DNA from 2 places in the Pantoea sp. X-Soil-TKNS-1279 genome. Region 1 is predicted to be linked to the other one. Evidence: predicted binding sites of a transcription regulator. Region 1 holds the regulator's gene; the other holds the start of a gene.

The links. Region 1 encodes PhoB, which activates phosphate uptake and scavenging genes when phosphate is short. Its sites were predicted from a motif close to CTGTCATAAAACTGNCNNAT; they were not measured.
Region 2: a site for PhoB is predicted at 8,435-8,454, ahead of pstS (phosphate ABC transporter substrate-binding protein PstS). Genes of this name have one in related genera too.

What each region holds. Positions count from the first base shown of each region.
Region 1 is NZ_AP035948.1:1,060,715-1,075,921, reverse strand. Features, by position in the region: gene phoR (phosphate regulon sensor histidine kinase PhoR) at 1-1,084, opposite strand, end outside; gene phoB (phosphate response regulator transcription factor PhoB) at 1,099-1,788, opposite strand; gene sbcD (exonuclease subunit SbcD) at 1,985-3,202, shown strand; gene AC6I8N_RS04870 (AAA family ATPase) at 3,199-6,726, shown strand; gene AC6I8N_RS04865 (cell envelope integrity TolA C-terminal domain-containing protein) at 6,850-7,278, shown strand; gene qhpR (AraC-like transcriptional regulator QhpR) at 7,238-8,293, opposite strand; gene AC6I8N_RS04855 (phosphotransferase enzyme family protein) at 8,455-9,459, opposite strand; gene eat (ethanolamine permease) at 9,723-11,087, shown strand; gene mak (fructokinase) at 11,174-12,085, opposite strand; gene rdgC (recombination-associated protein RdgC) at 12,216-13,127, shown strand; gene AC6I8N_RS04835 (hypothetical protein) at 13,231-14,079, opposite strand; gene ppnP (pyrimidine/purine nucleoside phosphorylase) at 14,374-14,658, opposite strand; gene AC6I8N_RS04825 (AroM family protein) at 14,763-15,207, opposite strand, start outside.
Region 2 is NZ_AP035948.1:5,715-20,921, forward strand. Features, by position in the region: gene atpH (F0F1 ATP synthase subunit delta) at 1-474, shown strand, start outside; gene atpA (F0F1 ATP synthase subunit alpha) at 489-2,030, shown strand; gene atpG (F0F1 ATP synthase subunit gamma) at 2,083-2,949, shown strand; gene atpD (F0F1 ATP synthase subunit beta) at 2,980-4,377, shown strand; gene AC6I8N_RS00055 (F0F1 ATP synthase subunit epsilon) at 4,402-4,821, shown strand; gene glmU (bifunctional UDP-N-acetylglucosamine diphosphorylase/glucosamine-1-phosphate N-acetyltransferase GlmU) at 5,043-6,413, shown strand; gene glmS (glutamine--fructose-6-phosphate transaminase (isomerizing)) at 6,558-8,387, shown strand; gene pstS (phosphate ABC transporter substrate-binding protein PstS) at 8,564-9,607, shown strand; gene pstC (phosphate ABC transporter permease PstC) at 9,670-10,632, shown strand; gene pstA (phosphate ABC transporter permease PstA) at 10,629-11,516, shown strand; gene pstB (phosphate ABC transporter ATP-binding protein PstB) at 11,561-12,334, shown strand; gene phoU (phosphate signaling complex protein PhoU) at 12,351-13,085, shown strand; gene AC6I8N_RS00095 (MFS transporter) at 13,193-14,431, shown strand; gene yieH (6-phosphogluconate phosphatase) at 14,522-15,181, opposite strand.

The sequences.
Region 1 (15,207 bases):
TGATCCCTGGCCCGTTATCGCACACCTTAAACTCGGCACCTTGTTTATTACGTAGCCAGCTGATATCAATGCGCGTCCCTTCCGGCGTATGGTTGACCGCGTTATACACCAGGTTGGAGATGGCGCTGCGCAACTGTTCATCATTACCCAGCACTTTGAGATGCGGATCGGTGTGAAAATGGATCTCATGACGCCCCTGGCTCAAAGTTTCCGCTTCGCGCTGGAGCAGCAACAGCATGGTCGGCACATCTACCGTCTCTTTCATATCGAGGGCGGGAGCAGCTTCAATGCGCGACAGCGTCAGCAGTTGCTTCACCAGGCTATCCATACGTCGTGTTTGCTCCGTCATGGTTTGCAACGCTTTGCTGCGTGAACGTTCGTTCATCACCGAATCGTTCATCATCTCCAGATAGCCTTGCAACACCGTCAGCGGGGTACGCAACTCATGGCTGACGTTGGCGAAGAAGTTACGTCGCGCGCCCTCCAGTTGATGCATTTGCGTCACATCACGCGCCACCATCAGCCACTGCCCTTCGCTATAGGGCATCACGCGAAACTCCATATGACGTTGATTATTCTGCACCAACGTCAGCGGCTTATTAAAGTCACGCTGGCGGATATAGCGGGAGAATTCAGGATAGCGCAGCAAGTTGAGGATGTTCTGACCATTGTCTTCCGGCCAACGCAGGCCGAGATGCTGTTGCGCCAGGCCATTACACCAGAAAATGATACCCTCTTCGGTGGTCAGCACCACCGCATCCGGCAGCGATTCCGCACCGCTGCGAAAGCGTTTGATCAGGTTGCCCAGCTCGCGACGACGACGACGGTTACGCAACTGCATTTGATACAGCCCGTAAAACAGCGGTTCCCAGCTGGCGCGTCCACCGGGCGGCGTCATGGATCGATCAACCCATAACCAATGGGAGAGTCGCATCAGGTTCCAGAAATGCCACAACAGCAAACCCAAGACCGCGATCAGCAGCAGCCAGGGGAGATAGCCAAATACCAGACCTAAAATCAGTGCCGGCAGACAGACCAGCACCAGTTCGGTCAATAATCTCTTCCAGGAGAGTCGTTCCAGCACGGTAAAGACTCCGTTTAGTAGCGAGCAGAGAAACGATACCCTGTTCCGCGTACGGTTTGTACCATGCGATCGTGGCCGGAGACCTCCAGCGCTTTACGTAAACGACGGATATGCACATCGACAGTACGATCTTCGACATACACATTGGTGCCCCAGACATGGTTCAGCAGTTGTTCGCGGCTGTAAACGCGTTCCGGGTGCGTCATAAAGAAGTGCAGCAATTTGTACTCAGTCGGTCCCATCTCCAGCGGCGTGGCTTCGGACATCACGCGATGTGATGACGGGTCGAGGCTCAGTCCCTGCATCTCAATCACCTCTTCCACCGCCATCGGCGAAATACGCCGCATCACCGCTTTGATACGCGCCATCAACTCTTTCGGGGAGAACGGTTTGGTGATGTAATCGTCAGCGCCCACTTCCAGACCGCGTACACGATCTTCTTCTTCGCCACGCGCCGTCAGCATCATCACCGGAATATCGCGCGTCATGGCTTCACGTTTCAGGTGCTTGATAAACTGGATACCGCTACCGCCGGGTAACATCCAGTCCAGCAAAATCAAATCCGGCCAGGGTTCGATGAGCTTCCCTACTGCGCTGTCATAATCTTCCGCCTCAATCGGCTGGTAATCGTTCTGTTCCAGCACGAAACATAACATTTCACGGATGGGAGCTTCGTCTTCCACAACCAAAATGCGCTTAGCCATTATTACTCCTGCTGATATGACGGCTGTCACTGGGATTTGCGGCGTCATTATGCGTCAGTTTTATGACACTTTTATGAAAAACCCAACCCTGGAAATTTAGTGGAAAAACAGAAATGTGACAGCCGTGAGGCGTTTTTTTTGCTTTCGTGGTGAAGTCGTTATAATTCCCCATCGCTTTTTCTGGCAGGGAGCATCCATGCGCATCATCCATACGGCAGACTGGCATCTGGGCCAGTTCTTTTATAGCAAAAGTCGCGCTGCTGAACATCAGGCATTTCTCGACTGGCTGCGCCAGCAGATTGACCAGCATCAGGTGGATGCGCTGATTATCGCCGGTGACCTGTTTGATACCGGCTCACCGCCAAGCTATGCGCGTGAAATGTTTAACCGCTTCGTGGTGGCGTTGCAGGCCAGCCGCTGCCAGTTGATCGTTCTGGCAGGGAACCACGATTCGGTGGCAACGCTCAATGAATCACGCGAACTGCTTGCCTGCCTCAACACGCAGGTGATCACCAGCGCTACGCCGCAGGGCGAGCAGCAGGTGCTGACCCTGAAGCAGCGCGACGGTACGCCAGGCGCGCTGCTGTGCGCCATCCCTTATCTGCGCCCGCGCGATATTTTGCGCAGCCAGGCCGGGCAGTCCGGGCGGGAAAAACAGCTGTCGCTGCTGGAAGCCATCGAACAACATTATCAGCACTGCTTTGCCGCCGCAGAGGCGCAGCGCGCAGCACTCGGGGGCAAACTGCCGATTATCGCCACCGGCCATCTCACCACCGTCGGCGTAACCAAAAGCGACTCGGTGCGTGATATCTACATCGGCACCCTCGATGCCTTTCCGGCGCAGGCATTCCCTGCGGCGGATTACATCGCACTCGGCCATATTCACCGAGCACAACGCATTGCTGACAGCGATCATATTCGCTACAGCGGTTCGCCCATTCCACTCAGCTTTGATGAGTTGGGCCGCGACAAGAGCGTGTTTCTGCTGGAGTTCAGCACCGGCCTTGATGCCGTGACGCCGCTGACCATCCCGCTGTTCCAGCCAATGCAGATGCTGAAAGGATCGCTGGCGGATATCGAACGGCAACTGGCGCTGCTCAAAGAAAAAGAGGGCGACCTGGCGGTGTGGCTGGATATTGAAATCACCACTCAGGAGCACCTGAGCGACCTGCAACGCCGCGTGGAGCAACTGACGGAAAACTTACCGGTGGAGGTGCTACTGGTACGCCGCAGTCGCGAACAGCGCAGCCGCAGCCTGGCGCGACTGGATAACGAAACCCTGAGCGAATTGCAGGTTGAAGAGGTGTTTGCGCGTCGTCTGGCGCTGGAAGAGGATCTGGATGCCGACCAGGCAGCACACCTTACACAACTGTTTCGCACCACCCTTGCCGCGCTGGAGAACCCCTCTGCATGAAAATCCTGACGCTGCGTTTTAAAAACCTCAACGCCCTGCGCGGAGAATGGTTTATCGATTTTCGCCGTGAGCCGTTTGCCAGTAACGGTTTGTTTGCCATTACCGGGGCCACCGGCGCCGGTAAAACCACCCTGCTCGACGCCATCTGTCTGGCGCTGTATCACCAGACGCCACGTCTCGGCGTGCTGTCGCAAACCCAGAACGAACTGATCACCCGGGATACCGCCGAATGCCTCGCCGAGGTGGAGTTTGAGATCAAGGGTGAAGCCTGGCGTGCCTTCTGGAGCCAGAACCGCGCCCGTGGTCAGGCCGACGGCAAATTGCAGGCTCCGCGCGTTGAACTGGCACGCTGTGCCGACAACCAAATCGTTGCCGACAAAGTGGGCGACAAATTAAAACTGATCGAAACCCTATCCGGTCTTGATTTCGCCCGCTTTACCCGCTCAATGATGCTGTCGCAGGGGCAATTTGCTGCCTTTTTGAATGCCAAACCGGGCGAGCGCGCCGAGCTGCTGGAGGAGCTGACCGGCACCGAGATCTACGGTCAAATCTCAATCCAGATTTTCGAGCGCTACAAAAGCGCGCGTGCCGATCTCGACACGCTGCGCGCCCGCGCCGGAGGAATGTCGTTGCTGGATGAGACGCGGCGGGCTGAGCTGGCAAGTCAGTTGGAACAACTCAATGCAGCCGAGGTCACGCTGAACCAGCAGCTCACCACTGCGCAGCAGCAACAACAGTGGCTGAGTCAGTCACAACAATTGGCTGGCGAACAGCAGCAGGCGCAACAGGCGTTGCAGGCGGCAGAAAACGCGTGGCACCAGGCCGAACCTGAACGTCAGAGGCTGGCGCGCGCCGAACCGGCGGAAAAATTACGCGATAAACTGCAACAGCGCACACAGCTGGAACAGGAAAATATCGCCCTCGCCCGGCAAATGCAGCAGGTGCAAGCGCAGCATCAACAGGCGATCCATGCTCAGCAGCAAGGCGAAGCACGCTTCCACACGGCCCAACAGGTGCGCGAGCAGGCACAGCACGCACAACAACAACTGGAAACGCTGCTGACCGAGCAGGTCATCCCACTTGATCAACACATCGCGACCCTGCAACAGCAGGTCAGCGACCAGCAGCGCCAGATAACAGCGCAACAACAGTTGGTGCAGCAAAACAGCACCGCACTCAACCAGCAACAACAGGAGAGTGAACGCTTACAACAACTGTGGGATGAGCAGCAACAATGGCGCACCCGCGAAGCCAGCGTCGCGGCCTGGGGCGAGCATCTGGCGCGCTGGCAATCCGACATTACCCGGCTGGATGAACGCGAGCTAGCCGTCACCCAGTTGAGCAATCAGCAACAGCAGCAACAACAGCAGCTTGACCAGCTCCAGCAAGCTTTCGCTGCCCGTCAGCAGGCGCTGCCAGCCGCGCCTCCTGCTATCGATCAGGTCCGTGATACGTTAGCGCAACATCAGGTGCAACGTGCATCACGTCAGCAACTAACCCTGTTGACGACGCAGTGGCGTTCACTCCAGCCACAGCAACAACAACGTCAGGCAAAACTGGATACGCTCTCCAGGCAATATCAGGCGGAAGAACAGGTTTTACAGGCGCTGCGCGAGGAGTGGAAGCGTGAGAATCAGGCGATGCTTGATGTGCAGACCATATGTGACCAGGAACGCACAATCGCTCAACTGGCCGATGAACGTGCCCGCTTGCAGCCTAATCATCCTTGCCCGCTGTGTGGTTCCTGTCAGCATCCAGCCATTGAGCAATATCGCCAACTGGAACCTGGCGAGAATCAACAGCGTCTTGCGGCATTGCAAACTCGTGTTGCTCAGCTCAAAGAATCCGGCACCGCCAAAGGTGAGCAGCAACGCCTGTCATTGCTGCAACAGCAGGCGTTGCAGCAGGAACTCAGGGAAATCGGGCAGCAGCTCAGCACGCTGAGTGAGCAGTGGCAAAGCTTGACCGGTGAGCTGGCGCTCACCTTCACGCTGGAGCAGCAGGACGATGTGACCCGCTGGCAACGCGAGCAGGATCAGCAGGAAAATCAGCTACGGGAATGGCTGGAGCATCTGCAACAGCAGCAACTGGCACAGCAGCAAATTACCAGCGTGCAGCAGACGCTGAACGATCTCAACCAGCGTAGCGAAGCCGAGCGGGCTGCGTGGCAGCAACTCAGCCAACAACTGGCACAGCAACTGACCCAACATCAGCTCACCCTACCCGCGCGCGAGGCGCGTGAAGACTGGTTGAGCGCGTTGCAGCTACGCTGGCAGAAATGGCAGGAGAGTGAGCGGTTACTCACCACCCTGCAACCGCAGCTGGCGAAAGCCAACAGCGAGCACCACAACCTGCAACAGAATCTTGCGCGTGAACAGCAGCGTCTCGCGGCGTTGCAACAAACGTTCAGCACCTTGCAACAGCAATGCAGCGAACAGCAACAGCGTCGGCAGCAACTGTTTGGCGACCGCCAGGTGCAGGCCGAACGTCAGGCGCACCAGGCGGCGCTACACAAATGCGAACAGGAAGTCGCGCAGCAATTACAGGCCTGGCAGCAGGCGCAAAGCGCCGCGCACAGCCTGGACGGCCAACGCGCGCAAATCGAACAGCAGCGACAGGCACAAACCGCTCGTCTGGAGGCAGCAACCCGAGATTTCCTCAGCGCTTTGCAGCGCAGTGATTTTGCCGACGAAGCCGCACTACGCGCAGCGCTGCTTGATGCTACCGACGTTGAGCAACTGCGTCAGCGTTTACTGGCGCTGGAACAACAGCATCAACAGCACATCACCCTGAGCCAACAACTGACGCAGCGCGTCACTGCCCACCAGCAACAACGTCCGGCCGAACTGAGCGACGAACTGGCGGCAGAGATCGGCCCCCGGCTGGAAAATTTGCGCGTGGCGCTGCGCGACAACGCACGTCAACAGGGAGAGGCACAGCAGCAGTTGTCCAGCGACACGCAACTACGTGAGCAGCAGCAGGCGCTGTTGACGCAAATCAGCAGCCACGAAGCGGAACTGGTGCAATGGAGCCAACTTAACGAGTTAATCGGCTCCGCCAAAGGTGACAAATTCCGCCGTTTCGCCCAGGGGTTAACCCTTGATCACCTGGTATGGCTGGCGAACCGTCAGCTCGATCGCCTGCATGGTCGTTATCTGCTGCAGCGTCGTGCCACGGATGAGCTGGAACTGGATGTGGTGGATACCTGGCAGGCCGATGCCACCCGCGACACCCGCACGCTGTCCGGTGGCGAGAGTTTTCTGGTCAGCCTGGCGCTGGCACTGGCGTTATCCGACCTCGTCAGCCACAAAACCCGCATCGAATCGCTGTTCCTTGATGAAGGCTTTGGCACGCTGGATGCCGAGACGCTCGACACCGCGCTGGACGCGCTCGATGCGTTGAATGCCAGCGGCAAAACCATTGGCGTTATCAGCCATGTGGAAGCGATGAAGGAGCGTATTCCGGTGCAGATCAGGGTACGTAAGATGAATGGTCTGGGATACAGCAAACTGGAATTGCCGTAACCGCACGGTGCGGCAAATTCTGGTTTTATCGACACCAGGATGAATGCCATAGCATTTGCAGAGTCGGTCTGTAGACTGAAAAACGGGTGCAATCCGAACTTTCGCGAAAACTATGGCACATGAATGAATTTAATTAACAAAATGGCGAGTCTGGCAGGCGGGATAGCGATGATGGTGTCGTTGAGCGCCTGTCAAAATTTTCAATCCGATCAGAAAGATGCACAAGCAAATTTGTGTCAGCCTGAAATTGCGCCGGGTAGTGTATCGTGCAAATGGGCTGATGAGATGCAGCAAAAACTGGTACGGGCCTTCCACGATGCCAGCCACTATGCGGGCCAGCGTTGTCTGGTGCAACTGGAGTGGGAAAAAAGTGGACGCTATGCCGTCACCCAGACACAGGGCGATGAGCCACTGTGTCTGCGGGCCTGGCAATTGATTGGTCAATCGCAGGGATTACCGCCGCCGCCCGATCGCGGGCAGCCAGCGTGGTTTGGTTTTGCGCCGCAACAGGTCAGCTTGCCAGTCCATCTTGCCGCCACTGGCGCGGACTGATGCCGAACCAACGGCGGAAGGCGCGGGAAAAGGCGCTCACCTCGGAATAACCCAGCAGCAGCGCCATTTCGGAAATCGGCAGTTGTTTCTGTTGCAGGTAATGGGTTGCCATCTCGCAACGCACCTTGTCCACCAGCGCGCTGAAGCTGATGCCCTCCTCGCGCAGACGACGCTGCAACGACCAGCTCGACAGGCCCATTTTATCGGCAATCTCTTCCAGTACCGGCTCGCCCTGGATCAGCGACAGATTGACCTGCGAGCGCGCCTGCTCCACCACGCTCTGCTGGCTGGCGCTGCTGTTAAGGCGACGGATCGCATCCTGCATCACCATCAGTAACATCGGGTCCTGCTCCGGCATTGCACGCAGCAGATCGCGTTTCGGGATCACCAGCGAGTTGAAAGGTTGATCGAACCAGACCGGGGCATCAAAGACTTTGCAGTGCTCATGCCACTGCTCCGGGCGCGGATGTTCAAAATGCACCTCACGCGGTGCCCAGTTTTTCCCCGCCACATGACGAATCAGGTTGAGAAACATGCCGAGCGTCAACTCCGCATCCTGACGCCGCGACAAAATCGCCCCGTGACGCACCTGATAATCAAGCCGCCAGCAGTCGCCTTTATCCACCAACCGCGTCAGGGTATCGTGCTGATGCCACGGAAAAGCATTAACCACGTTATGCAGCGCCTGCTCCAGCGTCGGCGAGCACAGTCCGATGTAGCCAATCAGGCCTAATGACTGCGGTTTGAACTGCCTGCCGTAGTGCAAACCGAAGTTATCAAAACCGGAATGTCGCGCGGCCTCTTCCATCACGCGGCAATAGTTAACCAGACCAAGACTCAGGGTCGGACTGGCGAGCAGCTCGGAATCGATGCCGCTGATGCCAAAGATGCGATCCACATCGCCGCCTTTGCCGGTAATAAAGTCGCTCAGACCGGTGGCCGCTGCCGCCAACACACCACGGTTGCTGGCGCTGGCCTGAGCCGATATGGCGCTGAACGCCTCGGACTGTCTCATCAGTGAATTCATGCTGACCTCACAGGATACGCAGGAGTGAATCGAATTACCGTATCCAGCAATTTTCGTACCAGGCGGGCAACGCAGAAAAAACGATGATCAGACGAGATAGTGAACGTGGCGAGCACCGTGACGGCGCAGCCACGCTCACTGATGGTGCATCAGGCCCCGACCGGCAGCTGACTGTTTTCCAGATAGCGACGACACAGGCGTACCGAATGATCCGCCCAGCGTGGCCCAAGACTCAACGCCATCTCGGTTTCGGCATGGGATCCCATCCACGCGGTAAGCTGGATACGGCGCTGGATCAGCAGCGTCGGCACCAGCGCCATCTCTGCATCGCTGATATGCCCCACCCGCTCATAACCCCGGATCCAGTTATCCACCCACTCTTCGGCACGCGGATGGTGTTCCACGAAACTGATCGCTGCCGCCAGATCGTGCAAATACCAACCCAGACCGCAATCGTCAAAGTCGATCACCCGGGTTTCCCCTTTGTGCAGCAGCAGATTCGTTAAACGCAGATCGGCATGGATCAACCCGTAACGATCCGCGCCTTTGCCAAACCCCTGCAACTCCTGACCAACACGGGCGATCGCTTGTTCCACCACCTGATGATCAGCCGGATTGAGGTTGGGGGCGTCCTGCCAGCGTCCCCAGTGGCTCTGCTCGCTCACCATGGTGTGATGATCCCAAATGATGCGCTGGAAGCCCTGCGGTTTCTGCCAGTTTTTGCTGTGCTGATGCAGGCGGGCAGTGATATGACCGAGCTGCTGGAAGGCTTTGGGATCGACATCGGTGGTCGGCATGTCGCCCTCGATCCAGTGGAACAGCACCGCATGGCGTATTTCGCCATCGGGCAGGCGCAGGGACAACACGGTTTCGCCATCGTTGGCCGGGATCGCCTCCGGCACCATGATGCCGGTTTCGCGCAGTGCATCCAGCCACAGCAGTTCGCTGAGAATATCAGCTTTGCTGTGGTAGTCAGGACGATGCAGGCGCAGGGCGTAACGTTTCCCTCCCGCCAGCAACAGGAAAGTGGCGTTTTCGGAACGGCACAGCAATTTCAGCTCGCCCTGAAGTGCGGCGGGATAGCAGGCCAGCGCCTGTTGCGCCAGCACGGTGATTTCAGCATTTGTCAGGGTGTCGGATTGTTTGGCACTCATTCATCAGGCTCCAGGGATGACAACAGTGTTATCAGCATGGGATGACGTCGTCCTGACTGCTTGACCGCAGATGACCCAAAGTTGACCGCAGCGAGCATCTGGCACTTTTCTTGCGTCAGAGTTGACCGTGGAGGACAAAACTCACTGCGCCTGCGTCAAGTTTTCCCGTGAGAGGCAGCGGCATTATCCCCTTCACTGTAGCGCAAACGATAAACCGGCGCGGTGAATCAACCGCACTCAACAATAACGACGGGGATAAGATTATGACGAGCAAGCTCAAACCCACCCTGGGAACCCTGCATCTTTGGGGTATCGCGGTTGGCCTGGTCATTTCCGGGGAGTATTTCGGCTGGAGTTACGGCTGGGGCGTAGCAGGGACGCTGGGATTTCTCATTACCACAGCGCTGATCGCCACCATGTACACCTGTTTTATTTTTAGCTTCACCGAACTGACCACCGCGATTCCACATGCCGGTGGTCCGTTTGCATACAGCCGCCGCGCCTTTGGCGAAACCGGTGGCCTGATCGCCGGTCTGGCAACGCTGATCGAGTTTGTGTTTGCCCCTCCGGCCATTGCTATGGCGATTGGTGCTTATCTCAACGTACAGTATCCAGAACTCAATCCAAAAACCGCAGCGGTCGGTGCCTATCTGGTGTTTATGACGCTGAATATCCTTGGCGTGAAGCTGGCGGCAATGTTTGAGCTGGTAGTGACGGTGCTGGCGGTGCTGGAACTGCTGGTATTTATGGGCGTGGTGTCTCCGGGCTTCAGCATTGCCAACTTCGCCGCCAACGGCTGGGCCGGTAGCGAGCATTTTGGTATGCCTGCGGTGTCGGGTATTTTTGCCGCGATTCCTTTTGCCATCTGGTTCTTCCTCGCCATTGAAGGCGCGGCGATGGCGGCAGAAGAAGCCAAAGATCCCAAGCGCACCATTCCGAAAGCCTATATCACCGGTATTCTGACGCTGGTGGTGCTGGCGATTGGCGTGATGCTGCTGGCGGGCGGTGCCGGTGACTGGCGCAAACTGTCCGACATTAACGACCCGCTGCCGCAGGCGATGAAGATGATCGTCGGTGAAAACTCCAACTGGATGCATATGTTGGTGTGGATTGGCCTGTTCGGTCTGGTCGCCAGCTTCCACGGCATCATCCTCGGTTATTCACGTCAGTTCTTTGCCCTGGCGCGTGCCGGTTATCTGCCACAGGGTCTGGCGAAACTGTCCCGCTTCCAGACGCCGCATCGCGCCATTATCGCCGGTGGCGTGATCGGTATCGCCGCGATTTACAGCGACGGCTGGATTAACCTGCAAGGCATGAGCCTGACCGCAGCCATGATCACCATGGCGGTATTTGGCGCGATTGTGATGTATCTGATGAGTATGCTGAGCCTGTTCAAACTACGTCGTACTGCGCCGGATCTGGAGCGCAGCTTCCGCGCCCCGGGTTACCCGATTGTGCCGGGCATCGCCCTGGTGCTGTCGCTGGTGTGTTTAGTGGCGATGCTGTGGTTTAACCCGGTCATTGGCGGCCTGTTTGTCGCGATTATGGTGGTGGGTTATATCTACTTCCTCGCGACCAAAGCGCAGCGCGATAACGCACCACAGGATTCGATGCTGGTCGGGGAATAAGGAAACGTAACGTAGCGGCGCGATTTATCGCGCGAGACACGAAAAAACCGCGCAATAAATTGCGCCGCTACGTCACAGCACTACATTTAGTCTTTTAAAGGCCACAGCCACGCCGCACCGCGCACGCCACTGGAATCACCATGCACCGCCTTCAACACTGGCGTTTCGCACTCACGACCAAACACCCACTGCTTCATCAGCGTCGGCACGGTCTGATACAAACGATCGTTATTGCTCATCCCGCCGCCCAGCACGATCACATCGGGGTCCAATAGATTCACCACCTGCGCCAGCGATTTTGCCAGACGCATTTCATAACGGCGCATCGCCAGCTCCGCCACCGGATCCTGCTGCTCAATCAGCTTGATGATCTCCGCCCCTTTCAGCGCATTGCCGCTCAAGCGCTGATAATCAATGGCAAATCCGGTGCCGGACACAAACGTCTCGATACAGCCCTGCAAGCCGCAATAGCACGGTACTTCCGCACGATAACGCAGCTCATCTTCGTCCATCCACGGCAGTGGATTGTGGCCCCATTCACCGGCATTGCCGTTACCGCCAATGCGTGACTCACTATTAATTGCCACCCCGGCGCCAGAACCGGTGCCAATAATCACCGCAAATACCAGCGGTTTTCCCGCACCGGCACCATCAACCGCTTCAGATACCGCCAGACAATTCGCGTCGTTGGCGATACGCACGTCACGATTCAGCGCCCGCGCCAAATCCTTATCCAACGGCTGACCATTGAGCCAGGTGGAGTTGGCATTTTTTACCCGCTGGGTATAGGGCGAAATGGTGCCCGGAATACCCAATCCCACCGTCCCCTGCTGCCCGGTCTTCTCTTCTGCCAGATGCACCAGATCAACAATCGCCTGTACCGTCGCACCATAGTCGTCACGCGGGGTATTCACGCGGTGACGAAACAATTCCTGCCCCTGATCTGAGAGTGCAATCACTTCAATTTTGGTGCCGCCTAAATCGATACCAATACGCACGTTTTATTCCTCATTATTCGTTAGGTTGAGAGACACAGTAGAGAGCCGTTGCGGTAAAGGCAATGAAACCCAGCCGATGTTTCGCTATGATGCGCGCTGACTGATAGATTTCCCCCGGTAAGGAATCCCGATGTTGTGGTTTAAAAATATGATGGTTTATCGTCTGAATCGTGACATTCCGCTGTCCGCAGACGATCTGGAAAAACAGCTCGATGCCTTCACCTTCTCGCCCTGCGGTAGCCAGGATATGGCAAAAACCGGTTGGGTTTCCCCTATGGGTAACCGTAGCGAGGCGCTGACGCACGTAGTTAATGGTCAGATTGTGATCTGTGCCCGTACCGAGCAAAAAATTCTGCCTTCGCCAGTGGTAAAGCAGGCGCTGGAAGCCAAAATCGACAAGCTGGAAGCGGAACAAAGTCGCAAGCTGAAGAAGACCGAAAAGGATTCGTTGAAAGATGAAGTGCTCCACAGCTTGCTGCCACGCGCCTTTAGCCGTTTCAGCCAGACCTTTATGTGGATCGACACCGTCAACAATCTGATTATCGTTGACTGCGCCAGCGCAAAAAAAGCCGAAGATACCCTGGCACTGCTGCGCAAAAGCCTCGGTTCGCTTCCGGTGGTGCCATTAACCCTGGAAAGCCCGATTGAACTGACCCTGACCGAGTGGGTGCGTTCAGGCGAGCTGCCTGCCGGTTTCGCGCTGATGGATGAAGCCGAGCTTAAAGCACTGCTGGAAGAAGGCGGCGTGATTCGCTGTAAAAAACAGGATCTGGTGTCGGACGAAATCGCTACCCATATCGAAGCCGGTAAAGTGGTCACCAAACTGGCGCTCGACTGGCAGGAGCGGATTCAGTTTGTTATCGCTGATGATGCGTCAGTGAAACGCCTGAAATTCAGCGATACCCTGCGTGAGCAAAATGACGATATCGATCGTGATGATTTTGCTCAGCGTTTCGATGCTGATTTTATTCTGATGACCAGTGAACTGGCGGCATTGATCAGTAATCTGGTGGAAGCTCTGGGCGGAGAAGCGCAGCGCTAACTTATTCGTAGCGGCGCGATTTATCGCGCTTGTTGTTCGCAACATTAACGTCAATGGCGCGCGATAAATCGCGCCGCTACAGAATGTGCATTAGAGATGAGATTTAAAGTCGTGTCGTTTCCTCCTGATATAGATCATCTCTTTTTATTGCAAAGATATTCTGCACATTCTTCATTTTTAATTTTTCGCCGACAACCAACACCTTCTCATGCCGGATAACGGTTTCTTCAACAGGTGTCTGAGAAAACGGTTCTTCTTTTATCGTTTTGAACTGCGGATGATAATTCTCAAACTTCTCACTAAATTGCCACGCCCTTTTATTCGAGAACTTTCCGGCATTTTCCGCAACGATAATACGGAATGGGTTATACTCACCCGGTTCACTTTCTTCCGGTAAATTATTGGTCTGCTCCGGATTTTTTTGTACCAAAAAACTCTCCTTACCAAGATTATCCCAGTTAGTAATAAAAACGTTATCCGGCGATTCCGACTCAGAGAGACTTTCCACCCCGGAATCCGCCTGTTCGGACTCAGACAACGTAGCACCGGGCTTACTTTTCAACTCCACCGGGCATGACGTTGTTTTTTCAGGATAACAGGCCCACAAGTTATTCAGGCTGAGTTTCTCCTTGCCAGATTCTTTTTCATTCTTCAATGTTCCTGCACTGAAAGGTGTTACCGCATTACCGGTTAATTTCACTGATCCCGGCACGCCAAACAGCCGCGGAAGCATAGGGGAATCCTTCATAAACCAGTGTTTATTGGTCGGTTGTAACTCTTTCAGCCCCTGGCTCACGCTGTGCTTTTTGCATTGATTGGTAGACAGGCAGGCACAGTTATGACCAATAAACTTAACCGCTTTCTTTATTTCCGTGGTTGCTCGTGCTGTAACAGGATTAAATGAGTGCCGGGTTATCCCGGGCGGCAATCGATAGACATTAGCAAAAGACATACTGCCTCCAGATAAATACATCATGCGATGTGAATATACTTTTTAATCTACATGACCGTTTATCGCAATCTTGCCAATAAAGAAAAGGTTATATTTTTCATGGCATTATTACAACATCAAGTAACTAAGAACATTTTTAATTTCTTGAAAGGAATGAAGAAAAATAAAACAAATAACCGTTTTAAATACAGATAAAATATTTTCTGAATTTTCGATTTAACGGTGTTAGCACCAGCCCTGTGCAACCGATAATAAAAAAGGCCGCAGCGAAACGCTGCGGCCTGGATAGGATACTTACAGATAGCGGCACAGATAAGACGTTGGCTCAGCCACCTGCAAATGGAATTCGCTGTGGCCCGGCACGTTGAACACGCTGCCTGCTTCATACCACTTCCACTCGCTTTCACCCGGCAGCAGCACTTTCAGCGCGCCGCTGACCACAGTCATCTCTTCCGGCTGGCCGGTGCCGAAGGTGTATTCGCCTTCCGCCATTACGCCCACGCTTGCGCGACCAATGGTGACGCTATCGAAACCAATGGACTTCACTTTTCCGTCAAAATACTCACTCACGTTGAGCATATCACTTCCTCACAGCACATTAAGATAACAGGCAGATTACAAGGGAACTCGCTGATCTGTCACGCGAAATGACAAAAGGGATCACAACTTGTGATCCCCATGCATTAAACGATCAATTCCGCAGCCAGCTTGGCAACCAGCACGTTGGACAACAGCACCGGAATGCCCAACATCTTTTGCAGAAAATCACGATGCTTCTGGTGATAACCGATGCAATCGAGCACCACCACATCAGCCCCCTGCTCCTGAAGCGACAGCCCCGCCTCCACCAGATCCGCCTGTTGCGCCAGATAGGGGCTGGCTACCGCAAAACACGGCGGCGTACCCAGATTGCGCCACTTATTAGCCTGTTCCGCGATCTGCTCCTCAACCGGCACCACAATCCCGACTTTGTGCCCATGCACAATCGCGCCGACCAACGGCGGGATAATACGATCCGGCTCCAGCAGCAACGCTTTATGGGTTTTCAGCGAGCCAAATTCGCCAGTGCACAGCAGCAGGATCGTGTTGTAACCCTGATCCTCGAGTGCATAGATCTTCTGCTGCAAT
Region 2 (15,207 bases), 1.1 Mb from region 1:
GAGCATCAAAGTATTGAACGCTGGCAAAATATGCTGGCGTTTGCCGCAGAAGTGGCTGGCAACGAACAGATGGCAGATCTCCTTGCTGGTGCCTTAGCACCAGAAGCATTATCTGCTTCTTTCATCGCAGTCTGTGGTGATCAACTGGATGAATACGCCCAGAACCTGATTAAGGTGATGGCGGAAAACGGACGTTTGACAGCGCTTCCGGCTGTACTGGAACAGTTCATTCAACTGCGTGACGCTCACGAAGCGACAGCCGAAGTTGATGTGATTTCTGCCAGTACGCTGAGTGACAGCCAGCTGACCAAAATCAGCGCCGCGATGGAAAAACGTCTGTCACGCAAAGTTAAGCTGAATTGCAAAATTGATAAGTCTGTAATGGCAGGCGTGGTCATCCGTGCGGGTGATCTGGTGATTGATGGCAGCGTGCGCGGCCGTCTTGAGCGTCTGGCAGACGTCTTGCAGTCTTAAGGGGACTGGAGCATATGCAACTGAATTCCACCGAAATCAGCGAACTGATCAAGCAGCGCATTGCTCAGTTCAATGTCGTGAGCGAAGCTCACAATGAAGGTACTATTGTTTCTGTAAGTGACGGTATCATCCGCGTACACGGCCTGGCCGATGTCATGCAGGGTGAAATGATTGCCCTGCCGGGTAACCGTTACGCTATTGCCCTGAACCTCGAGCGTGACTCTGTAGGTGCGGTGGTGATGGGTCCGTACGCTGACCTCGCCGAAGGCATGAAGGTTAAGTGTACTGGCCGTATTCTGGAAGTGCCGGTTGGTCGTGGCCTGCTGGGCCGCGTAGTGAACACCCTGGGTGCTCCGATCGACGGTAAAGGCGCAATCGACAACGACGGCTTCTCGCCGGTTGAAGTGATTGCACCGGGCGTTATCGACCGTCAGTCCGTTGATGAGCCGGTTCAGACTGGTTACAAATCTGTCGATGCGATGATTCCAATCGGCCGTGGCCAGCGTGAGCTGATCATCGGTGACCGTCAGACCGGTAAAACCGCGATGGCGATCGATGCCATCATCAACCAGCGCGATTCAGGCATCAAATGCGTGTACGTTGCGATTGGTCAGAAAGCCTCTACCATCTCTAACGTGGTACGTAAGCTGGAAGAGCATGGCGCACTGGCTAACACCATCGTCGTTGTCGCTTCTGCTTCTGAATCTGCTGCTCTGCAATACCTGGCACCGTATGCGGGTTGCGCAATGGGCGAATACTTCCGTGACCGCGGTGAAGATGCGCTGATCGTGTACGATGACCTGTCCAAGCAGGCCGTTGCTTACCGCCAGATTTCTCTGCTGCTGCGTCGTCCGCCGGGTCGTGAAGCATTCCCTGGCGACGTGTTCTACCTCCACTCTCGTCTGCTGGAGCGTGCATCACGCGTAACCGCTGATTACGTTGAGCGTTTCACCAATGGTGAAGTGAAAGGTAAGACCGGCTCACTGACTGCACTGCCGATTATCGAAACTCAGGCGGGTGACGTTTCTGCGTTCGTTCCGACCAACGTGATTTCAATCACCGATGGTCAGATCTTCCTGGAATCTAACCTGTTCAACTCCGGTATTCGTCCGGCAGTTAACCCGGGTATCTCGGTATCCCGTGTTGGTGGCGCTGCTCAGACCAAGATCATCAAGAAACTGTCTGGTGGTATCCGTACCGCACTGGCACAGTATCGTGAACTGGCTGCGTTCTCTCAGTTCGCTTCCGATCTGGATGATGCGACTCGTAAACAGCTGAGCCACGGTCAGAAAGTGACCGAGCTGCTGAAACAGAAACAGTATGCGCCGATGTCCGTTGCGCAGCAGGGTCTGGTGCTGTTTGCTGCAGAGCGCGGCTTCCTGAACGACGTTGAGCTGGCAAAAATTGGTAGCTTCGAAGCAGCGCTGCTGGCGTTTGCTGACCGCGACCACGCTGAGCTGATGGCTGAAATCAATCAGGCGGGTAACTACAACAACGAAATCGAAGAGAAGCTGAAAGGCCTCCTCGAAACGTTTAAAGCAACCCAGTCCTGGTAATGTCTGGCGGCTTGTCTGAAAAGGCAGGCCGCAAGGCTTTGAGGAGAAGCTAATGGCCGGCGCAAAAGAGATACGTACCAAGATCGGAAGCGTGAAAAACACGCAGAAGATCACCAAAGCGATGGAAATGGTCGCCGCCTCCAAGATGCGTAAAACGCAGGAACGCATGGCGGCCAGCCGTCCGTATGCAGATACCATGCGCAAAGTGATTGGTCACCTTGCGTTAGGCAATCTGGAATACAAGCACCCTTACCTGGATGAGCGCGACGTTAAGCGCGTCGGCTACCTGGTCGTTTCGACTGACCGCGGGCTTTGTGGTGGTTTGAACATTAACCTGTTCAAAAAAGTGCTGGCAGAAATGAAAGCCTGGACTGATAAAGGCGTACAGAGCGATCTGGCGATTATCGGCTCAAAAGGGCTTGGTTTCTTCGGTTCTGTTGGTGGCAACATCGTGGCGCAGGTCACAGGCATGGGTGATAAACCTTCACTGTCTGAACTGATCGGCCCGGTAAAAGTGATGTTGCAGGCTTATGATGAAGGCCGTATCGACAAGCTGTATATCGTCAGCAACAAATTTAATAACACCATGTCTCAGACTCCGACCATTACCCAACTGCTGCCGTTACCGCCAGCGGAAGGTGAAGAAGAGATGAAGGCGAAGACCTGGGATTACCTGTACGAACCCGATCCGAAGGCGCTGCTGGATACTCTGCTGCGTCGTTATGTCGAATCGCAGGTTTATCAGGGTGTGGTGGAAAACCTGGCCAGTGAGCAGGCCGCACGTATGGTGGCGATGAAAGCCGCAACCGATAACGGCGGAAATCTGATCAAAGAGCTGCAGTTGGTTTACAACAAAGCTCGTCAGGCCAGCATCACCCAGGAACTTACCGAGATCGTCTCGGGAGCCTCCGCGGTTTAACCAGGTTTGGAATTAGGTAGAGGATTCAAGATGGCAGCTGGAAAGATTGTCCAGATTATCGGCGCCGTAGTTGACGTCGAATTCCCTCAGGATGCCGTACCGCAAGTGTACAGCGCTCTTGAGGTTAAGAATGGTGATGCTCGTCTGGTGCTGGAAGTTCAGCAGCAGCTGGGTGGTGGCGTGGTTCGTACCATCGCCATGGGTTCTTCTGACGGCCTGAAGCGCGGTCTGGAAGTAGCCGACCTGAAAAAACCGATCCAGGTTCCGGTTGGTAAAGCAACCCTCGGCCGTATCATGAACGTGCTGGGTGAGCCGATCGACATGAAAGGCGACCTGGTTGAAGAAGACGGCAGCGTAGTAGAGGTTTCCTCTATTCACCGTGCCGCGCCTTCTTATGAAGATCAGTCTAACTCGCAGGAACTGCTGGAAACCGGCATCAAGGTTATCGACCTGATGTGTCCGTTCGCTAAGGGCGGTAAAGTCGGTCTGTTCGGTGGTGCCGGTGTTGGTAAAACCGTAAACATGATGGAGCTGATCCGTAACATCGCGGCTGAGCACTCAGGTTACTCGGTATTTGCTGGTGTGGGTGAGCGTACTCGTGAGGGTAACGACTTCTACCACGAAATGACTGACTCCAACGTTATCGACAAAGTAGCGCTGGTGTATGGCCAGATGAACGAGCCGCCGGGTAACCGTCTGCGCGTAGCACTGACCGGTCTGACTATGGCGGAGAAATTCCGTGATGAAGGCCGTGACGTTCTGCTGTTCATCGACAACATCTATCGTTACACCCTGGCCGGTACAGAAGTATCTGCACTGCTGGGTCGTATGCCTTCAGCGGTAGGTTATCAGCCGACGCTGGCTGAAGAGATGGGTGTGTTACAGGAGCGTATTACCTCCACTAAGACGGGTTCAATCACCTCCGTACAGGCCGTTTACGTCCCTGCGGATGACTTGACTGACCCGTCTCCGGCGACCACCTTCGCCCACTTAGACTCAACCGTAACGCTGAGCCGTCAGATCGCATCCCTGGGTATCTACCCGGCCGTTGACCCGCTGGATTCTACCAGCCGTCAGCTGGATCCGCTGATCGTTGGTCAGGAGCACTACGATGTTGCGCGTGGCGTGCAGTCTCTGCTGCAGCGTTACCAGGAACTGAAAGACATCATCGCCATCCTCGGTATGGACGAGCTGTCTGAAGACGACAAACTGCTGGTGGCACGCGCACGTAAGATTCAGCGCTTCCTGTCTCAGCCGTTCTTCGTTGCTGAAGTCTTCACCGGTTCTCCAGGTAAGTACGTAACGCTGAAAGACACCATCCGTGGCTTCAAAGGCATCATGGAAGGCGAATTCGACCATCTGCCAGAGCAGGCTTTCTACATGGTTGGCGCGATCGACGAAGCCGTGGAAAAAGCGAAGAAACTGTAATAACGGTTTCCCGGGAGGAATGATATGGCTATGACTTATCACCTGGATGTTGTCAGCGCGGAGCAACAAATGTTCTCCGGTCTGGTGCAGAAAATCCAGGTGTCAGGTAGCGAAGGTGAGCTGGGGATTTACCCTGGCCACGCCCCGCTCCTGACTGCCATCAAGCCTGGTATGATTCGCATCGTTAAACAGCATGGCGAAGAGGAGTATATCTACCTCTCTGGCGGCGTGCTGGAAGTTCAGCCGGGCAGCACCACCGTTCTGGCCGACACCGCGATTCGTGGTGAAGACCTCGACGAAGCGCGCGCGCTGGAAGCGAAACGTAAAGCAGAAGAACACATGAGCAGCAGCCACGGCGACGTGGACTATGCTCAGGCCTCTGCCGAACTGGCGAAAGCTATCGCGAAGCTGCGTGTTATCGAGCTGACCAAAAAAGCGATGTAATCAGGCTTTATGCGTCACGAAGTGCCAGCCCATTGGGCTGGCATTTTTTTTGCCTGCGGTTCCGGAAAAAATAAAAACAACGCGATATTTTGCACATACCGTAGCGGCGCAATTTATTGCGCACTGCCTTTCGTCATCCTCTAATTTCGATCCGAGAAAAATGTAGTAATCTCAGAGGTAAACCTTAAACTTTCGAAAGCTAAAACAGAGTCAGGATAGTTATGTCTACAAGTGCGATGAGTGTGGTGATTCTTGCCGCTGGCAAGGGCACCCGTATGTATTCCGATCTCCCCAAAGTTCTGCATACCCTGGCAGGAAAACCCATGGTCCAGCATGTGATTGATGCTGCAACCGGGTTGGGCGCACAGCAAATCCATCTGGTTTACGGCCACGGCGGCGATCAACTTAAAGCTCAGCTTTCTGGTAACACCCTGAATTGGGTGTTACAGGCGCAACAGCTTGGCACCGGGCATGCGATGCAGCAGGCAGCCCCCTGGTTCGCAGATGACGAAGACATTGTGATGCTGTACGGCGACGTTCCGTTGATCTCCCTGGAAACGTTGCAGCGCCTGCGTAGCGCTAAACCTGCGGGTGGCATAGGTCTGCTCACCGTGGTGCTCGACAATCCCACCGGCTATGGCCGTATCGTGCGTGAAAACGACACCATTACCGGGATCGTGGAACAAAAAGATGCTTCGCCCGAACAACTGAAGATTCAGGAGATTAACACCGGCATCCTGATTGCTAACGGTGGTGATCTCAAACGCTGGCTGTCACAGTTGAATAACAACAACGCGCAAGGCGAGTTCTATATCACCGACATTATTGCGATGGCACATCAGGAAGGGCGTCTGGTGCAGGCTGTCCATCCGGCGCGCATCAGCGAAACCGACGGTGTAAATAATCGCCTGCAACTGGCCGCGTTGGAACGTGCTTACCAGGCTGAACAGGCCGAGAAACTGTTGTTGGCAGGTGTGATGCTGCGTGACCCGGCACGTTTCGATCTGCGTGGCACGTTGAAACACGGACGCGATGTTGAAATCGATACCAATGTGATTATCGAAGGCGAGGTCACCCTGGGCGATCGGGTGAAAATTGCGGCGGGTTGTATCATCAAAAACAGCGTGATTGCTGATGATTGTGAAATCAGCGCGTATTCGGTGATCGAGGATGCCAATCTGGCCGCGGCTTGTACCGTTGGTCCGTTTGCTCGTTTGCGCCCCGGAAGCGAACTGGGAGAGAAGGCTCACGTTGGCAACTTCGTTGAAATGAAGAAAGCCACCCTTGGAAAAGGTTCCAAAGCCGGTCACCTCTCCTATCTTGGCGACGCGGAGATTGGCGACGATGTGAATATCGGCGCTGGCACCATCACCTGTAATTACGATGGCGCGAATAAATCTAAAACCATCATTGGCGACAACGTGTTTGTGGGTTCCGATACCCAGCTGGTGGCTCCGGTGACTGTCGCCAGTGGCGCGACAATTGCGGCGGGCACCACGGTGATGAAAGACGTACCCGCCGCTGTTCTGGTTTACAACCGCAAAGAACAGAACCAGAAAGCGGGCTGGAAGCGCCCGGAAAAGAAAAAGTAATTTTTAATGGCCGACAAAGATCGGCCTGTTAGCAGTAAATATAACTACATCCCCACTCTCTACAAGGCTCGGGGAACCGGCGATGCCGGATATCAGGTCAGATGACAACGCAATGGCCGAAAGCCATGAAGTCAGGAAACTATTATGTGTGGAATTGTTGGTGCAGTAGCACAGCGCGACATTGCAGAAATTCTGCTGGAAGGTCTGCGTCGTCTTGAGTATCGCGGTTACGATTCGGCGGGTTTGGCCGTCGTTGATCGTCAAGGCCATGTGACGCGTCTGCGTCGCCTGGGCAAAGTGCAAAAGTTGGCAGAAGCGGCAGAACAGCAGCCGTTGATTGGCGGCACCGGTATTGCTCATACCCGTTGGGCTACCCACGGTGAACCCTCAGAAGCCAATGCGCATCCGCATATCTCTGAGCACATCATCATTGTGCATAACGGCATCATTGAGAACCATGAACCGTTGCGTGCGCAGCTGATTGAGCGCGGTTACTCATTCGCGTCAGAAACTGACACCGAAGTGGTGGCACATCTGGTGCACTGGGAACAGAAACAAGGCGGTTCGCTGCGTGAAGTGGTGCTGCGGGTGATTCCGCAACTGCGCGGCGCCTATGGCATGGTGATTATGGACAGCCGCGATCCCTCCGTGCTGGTGGCCGCGCGTTCCGGTAGCCCGCTGGTGGTAGGCCGTGGCGTCGGCGAAAACTTTATCGCTTCCGATCAGCTGGCACTGCTGCCGGTGACACGCCGCTTCATCTATCTGGAAGAGGGCGATATCGCTGAGATTACCCGCCGCGAAGTGACTATTGTCGATCGCAATGGCACGCCAGTGACTCGCGCCGAGATCGAATCTAACGTCCAGTATGATGCCGGCGACAAAGGGATTTACCGTCACTACATGCAGAAAGAGATTTATGAACAGCCGATGGCGATCAAAAACACCTTAACCGGTCGTTTCAGCCACGGTGAAGTCGATCTCAGCGAGCTTGGCCCACAAGCGGAAGCTCTGTTGAGCAAAGTTGAGCATATCCAGATTATCGCCTGCGGCACCTCATACAACTCCGGTATGGTTTCGCGTTACTGGTTCGAATCACTGGCAAACATTCCCTGCGATGTCGAAATTGCCTCTGAATTCCGCTATCGCAAATCGGCGGTGCGTAAAAACAGCCTGCTGATCACCCTGTCACAGTCCGGTGAAACTGCCGATACGCTGGCCGCGCTGCGTCTGTCGAAAGAGCTGGGCTATCTGGGTTCGCTGGCCATCTGTAACGTGGCGGGGTCGTCGCTGGTACGTGAATCCGATTTGTCACTGATGACCAAAGCGGGTACCGAGATCGGGGTAGCCTCCACCAAAGCCTTTACCACGCAGCTCACCGTGTTGTTGATGCTGGTAGCGAAACTGGGCCGCCTGCATGGCATGTCTGCTGATACCGAACACGAGATTGTCCATGGGTTACAGGCGCTGCCGAGCCGTATTGAGCAGATGCTGGCGCAGGATAAGGTGATCGAAAACCTGGCAGAAGGTTTCTCTGACAAGCATCATGCGTTGTTCCTTGGCCGTGGCGATCAGTATCCGATCGCCATGGAAGGCGCGCTGAAGCTGAAAGAGATCTCCTATATCCACGCGGAAGCCTACGCGGCCGGGGAGTTGAAACATGGCCCGCTGGCGCTGATTGACGCCGATATGCCAGTAATCGTGGTAGCACCGAATAACGAACTGCTGGAGAAGCTGAAGTCCAACATCGAAGAGGTGCGTGCACGCGGCGGTCTGCTGTATGTATTTGCCGATCAGGATGCAGGTTTTAGCGACAGCGATGGCATGAAGATTATCTCTCTGCCGCATGTGGAAGAGGTGATTGCGCCAATCTTCTACACCGTGCCGCTGCAACTTCTTTCCTACCATGTCGCGTTGATTAAAGGCACCGATGTCGATCAACCGCGTAACCTGGCGAAATCAGTGACTGTTGAATAATCAGTAAGAAAAGCGGGACTGCAAGGGTCCCGCTTCATTTTTAAACGGTGTCATAAAACTGTCATATTTCGTACATTTGACTGTCATCAAACTGTCCTATTTTCCCTCCAGCAGCAATCAATGACTCTTACTAAAATGGCATAGAGCCTGATTTTTTTAACTCCCCTGGAGGGAACATGACACTGATGCGTAGCACCGTAGCCCGAATCCTCGCCGCCACCTTCGCAGTAAGCGCGGTCTCTGCTTTTGCAGCAACCGATCTGACTGGCGCAGGCGGGACGTTCCCGGCACCGGTTTATGCCAAGTGGGCAGCAGAATACCAGCAAGCCACCGGTAGCAAAGTTAACTATCAGGGTATTGGTTCTTCGGGCGGCGTGAAGCAAATCATCGCCAAAACCGTCGATTTCGGTGCGTCAGATGCGCCGATGAAAGATGAAGATCTGCAAAAAAATGGCCTGTTCCAGTTCCCGACCGTGATCGGTGGTGTGGTTCTGGCAGTTAACATCCCTGGCGTGAAGTCTGGTCAGCTGACCCTCGACGGTAAAACCGTTGGTGACATTTACCTGGGCAATATCAAAAAGTGGAACGATCCGGCGATCACCAAACTCAACCCGGGCGTGAAACTGCCAGATACCAACATCAACGTGGTACGCCGCGCTGACGGTTCCGGTACCTCTTTCGTCTTCACCAGCTACCTGTCTAAAGTGAACGAAGAGTGGAACAGCAAAATTGGTAAAGGCAACACCGTAAACTGGCCGACCGGTCTGGGCGGTAAAGGTAACGACGGCGTGGCGGCATTCGTCCAGCGTCTGCCGGGTTCAATCGGCTACGTCGAGTACGCGTATGCCAAGCAGAACAACCTGACTTACACCAAGTTGCACGATGCTGATGGCAAAGCTGTGGCACCGAGCGAAACCAGCTTTGCTAACGCGGCCAAAGGCGCGAACTGGAGCGAATCTTTTGCCCAGGACCTGACTTTCCAGAAAGGCAACGATGCATGGCCGATCACTTCCACCACCTTCATCCTGGTTTATAAAGATCAGGCAAATGCAGAGAAAGGTAGCGAAGTGCTGAAGTTCTTCGACTGGGCTTACAAAAATGGTGGAAAAACGGCGACCAGCCTGGATTACGCAGCTCTGCCAGAAAGCGTGACCACGCAGATTCGTGATGCCTGGAAAGCCAACATCAAAGATTCTTCCGGCAAAGCGCTGTACAAGTAAGTGAATGACCTGGCCAGCCGACAGGCTGGCCACCCTGACTTCCCCTGAGAACAGAGACTTCTATGGCTGCCACTAAGCCGACGTTTAAAGCCCCTGGCAAACAAGGTGACATGATCTTCGGCGCGCTGGTGAAACTGGCTGCGCTGATTGTGTTATTGCTGCTGGGTGGCATCATCGTCTCCCTGATTTTCTCCTCCTGGCCCAGTATCCAGAAATTTGGTTTCTCATTCCTGTGGACCAAAACCTGGGATGCGCCTAACGAACAATTTGGTGCGCTGGTGCCGATTTACGGTACCGTCGTAACCTCGCTGATTGCGCTGCTCATCGCCGTTCCGGTGAGCTTCGGTATCGCCCTGTTCCTGACGGAACTGGCACCAGGCTGGCTGCGTCGTCCACTCGGCACTGCAATCGAGCTGCTGGCGGCCATCCCCAGCATCGTCTATGGCATGTGGGGCCTGTTTATTTTCGCGCCACTCTTTGCCGAGTACTTTCAGACGCCGGTTGGCGACATCATGTCGAATATCCCGATTGTGGGTGCGCTGTTCTCCGGCCCGGCTTTTGGGATCGGTATCCTGGCGGCAGGCGTTATCCTCGCCATCATGATCATCCCGTACATTGCTTCGGTGATGCGTGATGTGTTCGAACAGACCCCGGTGATGATGAAAGAGTCGGCCTACGGTATTGGCTGCACCACCTGGGAAGTGATTTGGCGTATCGTGTTGCCCTTCACCAAAAACGGTGTGATTGGCGGTGTGATGCTCGGTCTGGGCCGTGCATTGGGTGAGACGATGGCGGTGACCTTTATCATCGGTAACACCTACCAGCTCGACAGCGCATCGCTGTTTATGCCGGGCAACAGCATCACCTCGGCACTGGCGAATGAATTTGCTGAGGCAGAATCCGGTGTCCATGTGGCGGCATTGATGGAGCTGGGGCTGATCCTGTTTGTCATCACCTTTATCGTACTGGCGATCTCCAAACTGATGATTTTGCGTTTGGCGAAAAGTGAAGGAGCCCGGTCATGACAACCATTGAATTGCAGGCCCGCGCTGAACTGGAAGCCTCGCGTCGCAAAATGCAGGCATGGCGCAGTACCAAAAATAAAATCGCGCTGACCCTGTCGCTGCTGACGATGGCATTCGGTCTGTTCTGGCTGATCTGGATCCTGTTTACCACCATTTCCCGTGGTATTGATGGCCTTTCCTGGTCGCTGTTTACTGAATCAACCCCGCCACCCAATACCGCTGGCGGTGGCCTGGCGAACGCCCTTGCAGGCAGTGGTTTACTGATTTTCTGGTCAACCTTCTTTGGCACACCGCTGGGCATCATGGCGGGGATCTACCTTGCCGAATATGGTCGCAAGCACTGGCTGGCAGAGGTGATTCGTTTTATTAACGATATCCTGCTGTCTGCACCATCAATTGTGGTGGGGTTGTTCGTTTACACCATCGTGGTGGCGCAGATGCAGCACTTCTCCGGTTGGGCAGGCGTGGTGGCACTGGCGTTGTTGCAGATTCCCATCGTGATCCGTACCACTGAGAATATGCTGCGTCTGGTGCCTGATAGCATGCGTGAAGCCGCTTATGCGCTGGGGACGCCGAAATGGAAGATGATTTCAGCTATCACCCTCAAGGCCTCAGTCTCCGGCATTATCACCGGTGTGCTGCTGGCGATTGCGCGTATTGCCGGTGAAACCGCACCGTTGCTGTTTACTGCGCTGTCGAACCAGTTCTGGAGCACCGACATGATGCAGCCGATCGCCAACCTGCCAGTCACCATCTTTAAATTTGCCATGAGTCCCTTTGCGGAATGGCAAAGTCTGGCGTGGGCGGGTGTGCTGATCATCACCCTGTGCGTATTGCTGCTGAACATCCTGGCACGCGTGATTTTCTCTAAGAGCAAACACTAATTTCCCGGCGCGGCTATGGCAGCGCGGTACATGAGAGACGAGCAATGAGTATGGCAACTTCTTCTGCCGGCAAAATTCAGGTGCGCAATCTGAACTTCCATTACGGGAAATTCCATGCGCTGAAAAACATCAATCTGGACATCGCAAAGAACCAGGTCACCGCGTTTATCGGGCCATCCGGCTGTGGTAAATCGACCCTGCTGCGCACCTTCAATAAAATGTATTCGCTCTACCCTGAGCAGCGTGCAGAAGGTGAGATTCTGTTGGATGGGGACAATATTCTGGCGTCAAGCCAGGATATTGCCCTGTTGCGCGCCCGTGTCGGCATGGTGTTCCAGAAACCTACGCCGTTCCCGATGTCGATTTACGACAATATCGCGTTTGGTGTCCGTCTGTTTGAAAAGCTGTCGCGTGCTGATATGGATGAGCGCGTGCAGTGGGCGCTGACGAAAGCAGCGCTGTGGAATGAAACCAAAGACAAGCTCCATCAGAGTGGTTACAGTCTCTCCGGCGGTCAGCAGCAGCGTTTGTGCATCGCTCGCGGCATTGCGATTCGCCCGGAAGTGTTGCTGCTGGATGAGCCATGCTCGGCGCTGGATCCCATCTCCACGGGCCGTATCGAAGAGTTGATCACCGAGCTGAAGCAGGATTACACCGTAGTGATTGTGACCCACAACATGCAACAGGCGGCGCGCTGTTCCGATCATACCGCCTTTATGTATCTGGGTGAGCTGATTGAATTCAGCGATACCGATACGCTGTTTACCAAGCCAGCGCAAAAGCAGACAGAAGACTACATTACCGGTCGTTACGGCTGATTTGACGGAGACGCACATGGATAATTTAAATCTGAACAAACATATCTCCGGTCAGTTCAACGCGGAGCTGGAACACATTCGCACTCAGGTGATGATCATGGGTGGCATGGTGGAGCAGCAGCTTACCGACGCCATTACCGCGATGCATAACCAGGATGGCGATCTGGCGCAGCGAGTCATCGACGGCGACCAGAAGGTCAACATGATGGAAGTGGAGATTGATGAAGCCTGCGTGCGCATCATCGCCAAGCGCCAGCCTACCGCCAGCGATTTACGTCTGGTGATGGCGATCATCAAGACCATCTCTGAACTGGAACGTATTGGGGACGTGGCGGAAAAAATCAGCCGCACCGCGCTGGAGAAATTTAGCCAGCAACATCTGCCGCTGCTGGTGAGCCTGGAATCACTCGGTCACCATACCGTACAGATGCTGCATGATGTGCTGGATGCTTTTGCGCGCATGGATCTCAACGCGGCGATCGATATCTACCGCGAAGACAAGAAGGTGGATAAAGAGTACGAGGGTATTGTGCGTCAATTAATGACCTACATGATGGAAGACCCGCGTACCATCCCCAGCGTACTGACTGCGCTGTTCTGTGCCCGTGCCATTGAGCGTATCGGTGACCGCTGCCAGAACATCTGTGAGATCATCTTCTATTTTGTGAAGGGCCAGGATTTCCGTCATGTTGGCGGCGACAAGCTGGATGAATTGTTGTCCGGCGACGATGGCAGCAACAAACCTTCCTGATAACCCCGTGGCTGCTGGTTTTACTGGCAGCCATCTCCATTTCTGATTGGTCTCAAGTCTTTCCGCTCTTTATACTTGGCGCACTTTTTACTGCAAGGTGCTGCTGCATGTCCCTCTCCCCACACAAGAAACAGAGCGTAACCCCGGCAAAAGCGATGTTGGCCGCCGTCAGTGGCTATGCGATGGATGGCTTCGATCTGCTGATCCTCGGCTTTATGTTACCGGCAATCAGCGTCTCGCTGGCGCTCGATCCTTCTCAGGCCGGTTCGCTGGTCACCTGGACGCTGATTGGTGCCGTGGTCGGCGGAATTGTTTTTGGTCATCTGAGCGACCGCTTTGGCCGTATCCGCATTCTCACCGTCACCATTCTCATGTTCTCAATATTCACCGGATTGTGTGCGGTGGCACAGGGATATTGGGATCTGCTGGCGTATCGTACCTTTGCCGGAATGGGGCTGGGGGGAGAATTCGGTATCGGCATGGCGCTGATTGCTGAAGCCTGGCCGCAGGAGAAGCGTAACCGTGCTTCAGCGTGGGTCGGTATCGGCTGGCAACTGGGGGTGTTGCTGGCGGCTTTTATCACGCCGCCACTGCTGAGCGTGATTGGCTGGCGCGGAATGTTCCTGGTGGGCCTGCTGCCTGCGTTGGTTTCGTTTGTGATTCGGCGCAGCATGGGCGAGCCGGAAGGCTTTACCCGACATGTGGCCAAAACGCCGCAATTGTCGTTTGCGGCGCGTATTCGATTGTTGTTTAGCGATCGCGCCACCAGCAAAGCCAGTCTGGGGATTTTCATTCTTTGCTCGGTGCAGAACTTTGGTTACTACGGACTGATGATCTGGATGCCGAGTTATCTCTCCTCCAGCTTCGGTTTCAGCCTGACCAAATCCGGCCTGTGGACCGCCGTCACTGTCGTGGGCATGACTTTTGGCATCTGGCTGTTCGGTGTACTGGCGGATCGCTTCGCACGTTGGAAAATTTTCCTGCTATATCAATTCGGTGCGGTCGTGATGGTGGTCATTTACGCTCAGCTACGTGATCCCACCGTGATGCTGTTTACCGGGGCGCTGATGGGGATGTTTGTGAATGGCATGATTGGCGGTTATGGCGCGCTGATTTCCGACACCTTTCCAACCCAGGCGCGTGCTACGGCGCAGAACGTTTTGTTTAACCTCGGACGTGGTGTAGGGGGTTTTGGTCCGCTGGTTATTGGCTTACTGGCAACGAAAATTTCATTCGCGGCAGCGATTACCCTGCTGGCGCTGATTTATCTGCTGGATATCGTCGCGACGCTGTTTTTATTGCCGAAGAAGCAGGGCAATGAGGATTCACTCGGCGCGATAGGCTGAGCGTAGCGGCGCGATTTATCACGCAAGATCTTGCGTGCTGCGGGAAAACCCCGCGCGATGAATCGCGCCGCTACGGGACCCTGTGGACAGTTACACCAACGCCCAACCGCGCGCGCGCCACAAGTCGGGTAGCTGCGTCATATCATCAAATCGGGTCACCAGCGGGTGATCCAGTTCCGGGTTATGCGCATCGGCGCAGTAATAAAACACCGGAATGCCCGCGGCGATCCCCGCGCGGGCACCGGCCTCGGAGTCATCCACCAGAATGCACTTCTCAATCGGTACCTGCATTTGTTCTGCGGCGTGATACATCAACTCCGGGTCCGGCTTCCAGTGGTTGATGTCATAACCGCTGTAAAGATGTGCCGCAAAGTACGGCAACATGCCGGTCAGCCCCAATGAATGTTGCATCTTTTTCACCGTACCATTTGAGACGACGCACATCGGGACTTTGACTTGTTCCACCAGCGCTTTCGCTCCGGCAATGGGCTTCAGTTCTAAATCGAATAAGCGTGCTACCTCGGCGCGGTACGCCGTTTCCACCTCATCCATCGGCAATTCAGTCTGATGTTCCGCAGAAACATCACGGATGATGTCGTAGAGTTTTACCCCTTTGTATTTTTCAAACATCTCCTGTAGTGAGAGTTCAATACCGTAGCGGGCAAAGGTGTTGACGTAGGATTGTGTACAGATCACCTCACTGTCGACCAGCGTGCCATCACAATCAAAAAAAACACATTCAACTGACATCAGACATCATCCTTTTGCTAAACAAG